Regions from separate parts of the Cytobacillus mangrovibacter genome, predicted to be linked through region 1. Evidence: predicted binding sites of a transcription regulator. Region 1 holds the regulator's gene; the other holds the start of a gene.
The links. Region 1 encodes Rex, which represses fermentation and respiration genes when NADH is low (regulators of the CRP and FNR family bind a similar motif). Its sites were predicted from a motif close to TTGTGAAATATTTCACAA; they were not measured.
Positions count from the first base shown of each region.

Region 2: the regulator Rex is predicted to act here: its motif matches at 2,309-2,326, upstream of pflB (formate C-acetyltransferase).

Region 1 covers NZ_JBIACJ010000016.1:53,930-58,146, reverse strand. The annotation lists gene ACFYKT_RS19910 (ABC-F family ATP-binding cassette domain-containing protein) at 1-1,178, opposite strand, end outside; gene moaC (cyclic pyranopterin monophosphate synthase MoaC) at 1,324-1,812, shown strand; gene ACFYKT_RS19900 (redox-sensing transcriptional repressor Rex) at 1,839-2,495, shown strand; gene ACFYKT_RS19895 (YdiK family protein) at 2,529-2,735, opposite strand; gene ACFYKT_RS19890 (CPBP family intramembrane glutamic endopeptidase) at 2,732-3,463, opposite strand; gene groES (co-chaperone GroES) at 3,734-4,018, shown strand; gene groL (chaperonin GroEL) at 4,081-4,217, shown strand, end outside.
Region 2 covers NZ_JBIACJ010000001.1:65,526-69,742, forward strand. The annotation lists gene pflB (formate C-acetyltransferase) at 10-2,235, opposite strand; gene ACFYKT_RS00370 (cupredoxin domain-containing protein) at 2,483-2,935, opposite strand; gene ACFYKT_RS00375 (YkuS family protein) at 3,082-3,324, opposite strand; gene ACFYKT_RS00380 (YuzL family protein) at 3,487-3,615, shown strand; gene ACFYKT_RS00385 (ABC-F family ATP-binding cassette domain-containing protein) at 3,667-4,217, opposite strand, start outside.

The DNA of each region.
Region 1 (4,217 bases):
ACATTTGACCCATGCTGAAAATGACCGGCAATTGGAGAAAATCTGTCAATAATTGTTTTTAATAATGTTGATTTCCCAACACCATTTGGTCCGACAAGAGCAATGCTTTCTCCTCTTGTGATCCGAAAGGAAATATTGTTTGAAATCTCTTCCTCACGGTAACCAATCGCAATAGAATTAGCCTTCAACACTTCATTCCCTGATTGCCTATCAATTTGGAATCCGAAAGAGGCTGATTTTTCATCCCCTAGCGGCCGATCGATCATTTCCATTTTTTCAAGCTGTTTTCTTCGGCTTTGAGCTCTTTTCGTCGTGGAGGCACGTGTAAGGTTGCGCTGAATAAAATCTTGAAGCTTTGCCACTTCCTCCTGCTGTTTTTCATATTCCTTCATTTCGTGTTCAAAGTTTGCTGCTTTTTGATCAAGATAAGCGCTGTAATTTCCAGTATATTTACGGATGTAAAGTCTGGACAACTCGTAAACCTGTGAAACGACTTTATCTAGAAAATATCGATCATGAGAGACGATTAGAATGGCTCCATCATATCCCTGCAGGTATTGCTCTAACCATGTTAATGTATCAATGTCTAAATGATTGGTAGGCTCGTCCAAAATTAAAATATCAGGTTTTGTTAATAAGAGCTTACCAAGAGCGAGCCTTGTTTTCTGTCCGCCGCTTAAAGTAGATATTTTCGTATCATAACTGAAAGAATGGAAATTTAATCCATGGAGGACTGAACGGATATCTGATTCATACTGATAACCGCCTTCTTCTTTAAATTGGACTTGGCGTCTGTCATATTCCGATAGAATCCTCTCGTATTCTTGCTGATTCCTTAATGCATCTGGGTCAGACATACGTTTCTCTAGCGAGCGTATTTCTCTTTCCTGATTTTGAAGATGCTCGAATACAGTCAACATTTCATCCCAAATGGATCGATCAGACTCTAAGCCAGTATTTTGAGCAAGATAGCCAATTCTTACGTCTTTTGGTTTAATAATATCACCGGAATCATAAGATATTTGTCCAGCGATGATCTTTAACAGCGTGGACTTTCCAGCTCCATTTCGACCAACAAGGGCAATTCGGTCTCTCGTTTGTACTTCTAGCTTTATATTCGATAAAATAGGATCAGCACCAAAATTTTTGTTTAACTGGTTTACTTGTAATAAAATCATTCTCTTCACCTCTATAGTATAGAGTAAGTGTAACCCATTCATATATGATGGGCAATAATGGATGATTATGTGAAAGTGTAGGATTGCACAAAGTACATACAAATGGATAAAAATAGTGTATCATTTTGTTGAGAGGTGTTTCTATATGACGGATTTTACTCATTTTAATCAAGAAGGAAGAGCGAAAATGGTCGATGTTAGTGATAAGCCTGAAACTGTTCGGACCGCAATTGCTCATTCAAGTATTACCGTAAACAAAGAAATATACGAAAAAATTACTTCAAATAAAATGAAAAAGGGAGATGTTCTAGCAGTTGCTCAGGTTGCTGGAGTGATGGCATGTAAGAAAACATGGGAAATAATCCCGATGTGTCATCCAATTCCACTGACAGGAGTGGATATTTCCTTCTCTTGGAAAATAGATCAAGAGGAATATATTTTGTTAATAACTGCATCTGTTAAAACAAAGGGAAATACTGGGGTAGAGATGGAAGCGCTAACAGCTGCATCTGTTTGCTCCTTAACTGTCTATGATATGTGTAAAGCAGTCGATAAAGGAATGATAATAGGAAAAACCTATCTAGTTGAAAAAACTGGCGGCAAAAATGGGGACTATAAAAGAGATACGATATAATGGAACTTCGGGAGAGTGGATGAAAAATGTCGAATGAAACAGTGAAAATTCCGCAAGCAACTGCAAAAAGGCTCCCTTTGTACTACCGTTTCCTGAAAAATTTACATTCTTCTGGCAAACAGAGGGTTTCATCTGCAGAGCTAAGTGAGGCAGTAAAGGTTGATTCTGCAACCATCCGCAGGGATTTCTCCTACTTTGGTGCATTAGGGAAAAAGGGATATGGATACAATGTCAATTATCTTCTGACCTTTTTTCGGAAGACTTTGGATCAGGATGAGCTGACAAAGGTAGCGCTTATTGGTGTAGGAAATCTAGGTACAGCCTTTTTAAACTACAATTTTCTCAAAAATAATAATACAAAAATAGAAGTAGCTTTTGATGTAGACAAGAATAAAGTCGGCACAACCATTGGAGATGTCCCGGTTTATCATATGGATGATCTGGAGAAGATCATTAAGGAACATAATATTCAAGTAGCGATATTAACTGTTCCCGCCATTGCAGCCCAATCGATTGCCGATCGGATTGTTCAGGGGAGTGTAAATGGAATATTGAATTTCACCCCAGCCCGATTATCGGTTCCGTCTACGATTCGGATTCATCATATTGACCTAGCTGTCGAGCTTCAATCACTTATCTATTTTTTAAAGCATTATCCGACTGTGGATGAAAAAGAAGAGTAAAAGCATATAAAAAATGAGCCCCAATACGGAGGCTCATTTATTTTTTAGTTCCTTTTGCCACTTGAAATGAAAGGCAACCATACGGAGGCCACTTCCAAGGTCAAAGGTAGCAATAATAATGAGAAAGACTGTGAATAGGCCCCAGCCATTTTCCCTTTGGATGTTTTGAGTAGCTAAATAAGTAAAAAGGAGTCCAAGGATGATGTAAATAATGCCAGAAAAAAGTGGTGTTCTTCTCATAGTAATCCTCCAATAAAGGCTTGAAGTTTCTCCATTTCCTTTAGCCAGTTTTCAATTTTGTCCTGATTTAATTGGATTATCACAACAAATGTATTCATGGATACATGAGCAAAGATAGGAACGATAATCCTTTTTGTTTTGACATAAAGGAAAGCAAATGTAAAGCCCATAGCTGAATATAAAAGGGTATGCTCAACCTCTGTATGTGCCAGTGAAAAAATAATTGAACTGAATAAAGCAGATAAGAAGAAATTAAACCGTTTATGAAGTGCGCCAAAAATGATCTTTCGAAAAACTATTTCTTCAAGTATAGGTCCAATGATTGAGCTGACAATGATAACGGCTGGGAAAGTTTGGATTAGCATCATGATATCTTGTGTATTTTCAGATCCCATTTCAATTCCAAGCAGGTTTTCAATGTTTGCTGCAATAGTTTGGGCAAAAAAGGCTAGAAAAACTCCGCCAATTGCCCAAGCGATAGAAGAAGAGATGGATGATGCATCTCTTAGCTCTCGGACTGACTTCATCTCTTTTCGCAATAGTGCTAAGGTGATGATTATTGTAATGGTGAAGCTAATAACGATCCAATAGGCTACCGCAAGTATTTGCATATCTTCAAGATTTTTACCCATCAAATCGCCTGCATAGACGAGCAGTGGAACTCCAATGATACTCGAAAATTGCATGGCAATATAAGTAATAAGAATAATCCAGTATTCCTTTTTCAATATCTTGTCTCCTTAGTAAAAGTTGGTCAAGTTCATATACATCTATTTTACTCATAATAGGGTTTATGTTTCAATTAGAAGCTTTCAGTACCAATTTTAATTATTATAGCAATATACATTTAGAAGCTTTCATGAATATTTTTTACAAAAAAGTTGAGCTTCACTCTTGCAAATAGAATTCATATTCTTTAATATAATAATTGTGTTAGCACTCAGACAGATAGAGTGCTAATAAATAATATTACATATATATTGAGGAGGTTGTTTCACTTGTTAAAACCACTAGGTGATCGAATTATTATCGAGCTTGTTGAAACTGAAGAAAAAACTGCAAGCGGCATCGTTTTGCCGGACACTGCTAAAGAAAAGCCTCAAGAAGGTAAAGTTGTAGCTGTTGGTACAGGCCGCGTTCTTGAGAATGGTGAGCGTGTAGCCCTTGAAGTTGCTAACGGCGACCGCATTATCTTCTCAAAATATGCTGGAACAGAAGTTAAATTCGAAGGCAAAGAATACTTAATCCTACGCGAAAACGATATTCTTGCTATTATTGCTTAATTAACTAACAGTACAAATACGTTAAGATAACTTTTCATAATTCTAGAGGAGGTTTTTTACAAATGGCAAAAGAGATTAAATTCAGTGAAGATGCTCGCCGTTCAATGCTTCGCGGTGTGGATGCACTTGCAGATGCAGTAAAAGTAACTCTTGGACCAAAGGGACGCAACGTGGTTCTTGAGAAAAAATTTGGTTCACC
Region 2 (4,217 bases), on a different contig from region 1:
CTTTTCTTATTACATCGTTTCATGGAATGTACGATTGATTACATCTAGCTGCTGTTCTTTCGTCAGTTTAATAAAGTTTACCGCATATCCAGACACCCTGATTGTTAATTGCGGGTATAATTCCGGATGCTCCATTGCATCGATTAATGTTTCTCGATTAAAGACGTTTACATTTAGGTGATGACCAGATTTAATTGTATAGCCATCAAGAATGGATACAAGATTACGAATACGACTCTCATCATCTTTTCCTAGCGCTTTAGGAACGATTGAAAATGTATTTGATACACCGTCCATAGCGTATTGATAAGGAAGCTTCGCCACGGAAGAAAGGGAAGCTAGGGTACCTTTTGTATCACGTCCATGCATTGGATTTGCCCCTGGTGCAAATGGTTCACCCGCACGACGTCCATCAGGTGTATTTCCTGTTTTCTTTCCGTACACAACATTAGATGTAATAGTTAGAATGGATAATGTATGCACAGAATTACGATAGGTTTCATGCTTTTTCAGCTTTTTCATAAAGCGTTTAAGAATATCCACTGCAATTTCGTCTACTCGATCATCATTATTACCGTATTTCGGGTAATCTCCTTCTGTAACAAAATCGACAGCTAAGCCATTTTCATCACGGAGTATTTTCACTTGTCCATACTTGATCGCACTCAATGAATCAGCGACAACACTTAACCCTGCAATTCCTGTCGCCATGGTCCGAATGATTTCTGAATCATGAAGGGCCATTTCAATTCGTTCATAGCTGTATTTGTCATGCATAAAGTGAATAATATTTAACGTATTAATATATAAATCTGCAAGCCACTCCATCATATGGTCAAATTTGCTCATTACTTCTTCGTAATTAAGCACTTCGCCTGCAATTGGTGCATATTCAGGACCAACCTGGATGTTTAACTTTTCATCCTTACCGCCATTAATTGCATAGAGAAGAGCTTTTGCTAAATTAGCACGGGCACCAAAGAATTGCATTTGCTTGCCGATTTCCATTGCTGATACGCAACAGGCAATTCCATAATCATCTCCATATTCAGGAAGCATGATATCGTCATTTTCATATTGAATAGAGCTTGTTTCAATAGACATTTTTGCACAGTACTTCTTAAAATTTTCAGGCAGCTTTGATGACCAGAGTACAGTCAGGTTTGGCTCAGGAGCTGGTCCTAAATTATTTAATGTATGAAGGAATCGGAAAGAGTTTTTCGTTACAAGCGGACGTCCATCTAGAGCCATCCCGCCAATAGATTCTGTCACCCATGTCGGATCCCCACTGAATAATTCATTGTAGTCAGGTGTTCTTGCAAACTTTACAAGGCGAAGCTTCATGACAAAATGGTCGACAAGTTCCTGTACTTCTTGCTCAGTTAATACACCGTCTGTGAGATCTCTTTCAATATAAATATCAAGAAAAGTGGACACACGTCCAAGACTCATCGCTGCCCCGTTTTGCTCCTTAATTGCTGCTAAATAGGCAAAGTACAGCCACTGGAATGCTTCAACTGTATTGTTAGCTGGTTTAGAAATATCAAAGCCATAAATGTTTGCTAGCTGTTTTAACTCATTGAGTGCACGAATCTGCTCAGAGATTTCTTCACGAAGGCGAATATTTGCTTCATTCATAACCTTGCTAGTTTCTTTCAAGTCTTTCTGTTTCGCTTCAATTAGTGCATCGACACCATATAGAGCAACTCTACGGTAATCACCAATAATTCTTCCACGTCCATACGCGTCTGGAAGCCCTGTAATGATTCCAGCTTTACGAGCTAGTCTCATTTCATCTGTATAAGCATCAAATACACCTTGATTATGCGTTTTTCTAAAATCGGTAAAAATTTTCTCCATTTCCTTGCTGGCTTCATATCCATAGGACTCACAAGCAGCAACCGCCATTTTTACACCACCAAAGGGCTGAAGAGAGCGTTTAAATGGTTTTTCAGTCTGAAAGCCGACAATTTTCTCTTTTTGTTTATTTAAATAACCAGGTCCATGAGAAGTAATCGTTGAGACGATTTCAGTATCCATATCAAGGACTCCGCCATTTTCCCGTTCTTGTTTTGTTAGCTCCATTACTTGAGACCAGAGGGAGATAGTTGTATCAGTAGGCCCTTCAAGAAAATTATCATTTCCTTCATACGGCGTAAAATTCTTCATAATAAAATCGCGGACATTTATTTCTTTTTCCCAATTCCCCGTTTTAAAGCCATTCCATTGTTCCATGCTGATCCACCTCATTAAATATTTTATAGTACAGGTGAGACAATGTTGCTATGAATTAAGTATAACAGAATATTTGTGATTAGATTCACAAACTTTTCGAATGAATTGTGAACATTGATAAATTAGGATTAGAATTATTATTTTCGAGTACATATTTGATAAACTGTACTATAACGATTGGAATAATTTTACGATCTGTTATATACAAAAAAACACCGGAAAAATCCGGTGCTTTTTATATTTAGCACTAATCTACAACAATATATGCAATCATCGGTCCATTTTCATTCTTATCATGATGGGTGTGGCAAATTAATCGGTAGACACCTTCTTTTTTAAATTGAAGAGGCACAATGGTTTCTTCTCCCTTTTTAACTACACCATTAATGTCTGTTCCCTCTATCGAAAAAGGATGCTCGGTACCATTGACACCTGAAATCATCAGTTTCACTTTTTCGCCTTTCGCAACAAAAATAGTGCCAGGATCCCATCGATACGATTCAATTTCTTTTCCATCTGACAGAGTTGCTTTAAATTCTCCTGTAACCATATGAATCTCTCGAATTTCTCCCGAATTATCTTGGACAAAGACAGATTCAGCTTTTGTGTTTGATAGTAGCCAAATAGACGCAGAAGCAATAACTGTAATTAAAACAAGGAACATAATAATAGATCTTTTTTTCAATACAAAAAATGGCATCTCAATTCTCCCCCTAATAATGTTTGTCCATTATTATAGATATGCAGTTAGGGTAGGAGAACTTGTCTATTTTATCTTACTTATTCTTTTTTATTTCGTAAAAAAAAGACTAAAGAAATTGTTCTCTAGTCTTTCTAGTTACTTATTTATTGCAATCTTTGCTCCACCTGCTGGCAAACTTCATCTGCAGATAAACCACTTGCCTCAATAACAGATGCTTTAGTTAAAGCATCTTGCATGCCCATTACATTTGAATCTTGCCCGCTTACAACACATGCAGAGCAGTTCTCTACATCAGCAGCTGAATTTAAATCGACCACATCATAGCCTTTTTCACGAAGTGCTTCCGAAATATTTGTTAACGATTGTTCCACTGCAACTTTTTTCATTTTCTATCACACCTCCTCCGTTGATATAATGCCAGTTCTTATCTATTTTTATTCTCCTTTTCTATGTGAAAAATACTTGGTCGTGAACAGATGCTCATGAATATTTTTTTAAAGTATAAAATAGGAATTGAATTGAGAAAGTAAGGGTGGAGGTGATACATAATGGGAAAGCGAAAAAAAGATCCATCAAAAGCTGGATTAAGCTCTCCAGAAGTGAAGGGGCAAGGAACAACAAATATGGAAACTGGTGGAATGACTGCATCATCAGCTCGTCACAAAAAGAAGAAATAAGCAAATTGAATAAAACAAGCAGGAGGGGAATCCTCCTGCTTATTACTATTCTTACTTATACATTTCAGCCACTTGCTTTTGCAGCTTCGTATCCTCTAAATATTCATCATAAGTCATTTGTTTATCAACTAAACCATTTGGTGTCAATTCAATAATACGGTTAGCAATCGTTTGAATAAATTGTTGGTCATGGGAAGCAAAAATCATCGAGCCCTTGAAATTGATTAATCCATTATTAAGTGCCGTGATTGATTCTAAGTCTAAATGGTTCGTTGGCTCATCAAGCAGGAGAACATTTGCGCCGCTTAACATCATTTTTGATAGCATACAACGGACTTTTTCTCCTCCGGAAAGAACACTTGCTTTCTTCAATACTTCTTCTCCAGAGAAAAGCATTCTTCCGAGGAATCCGCGCAGGAAGCTCTCACTTTCATCACTCGGAGAGAATTGGCGTAGCCAGTCTACAAGTGTCAAGTCACTATTCTCGAAGAACTCAGAGTTATCTTTAGGGAAATAAGCTTGAGAAGTCGTGATGCCCCATTTGAAAGTACCGCTGTCTGCTTCCATTTCACCTGTTAATATTTTAAATAAAGTTGTCTTTG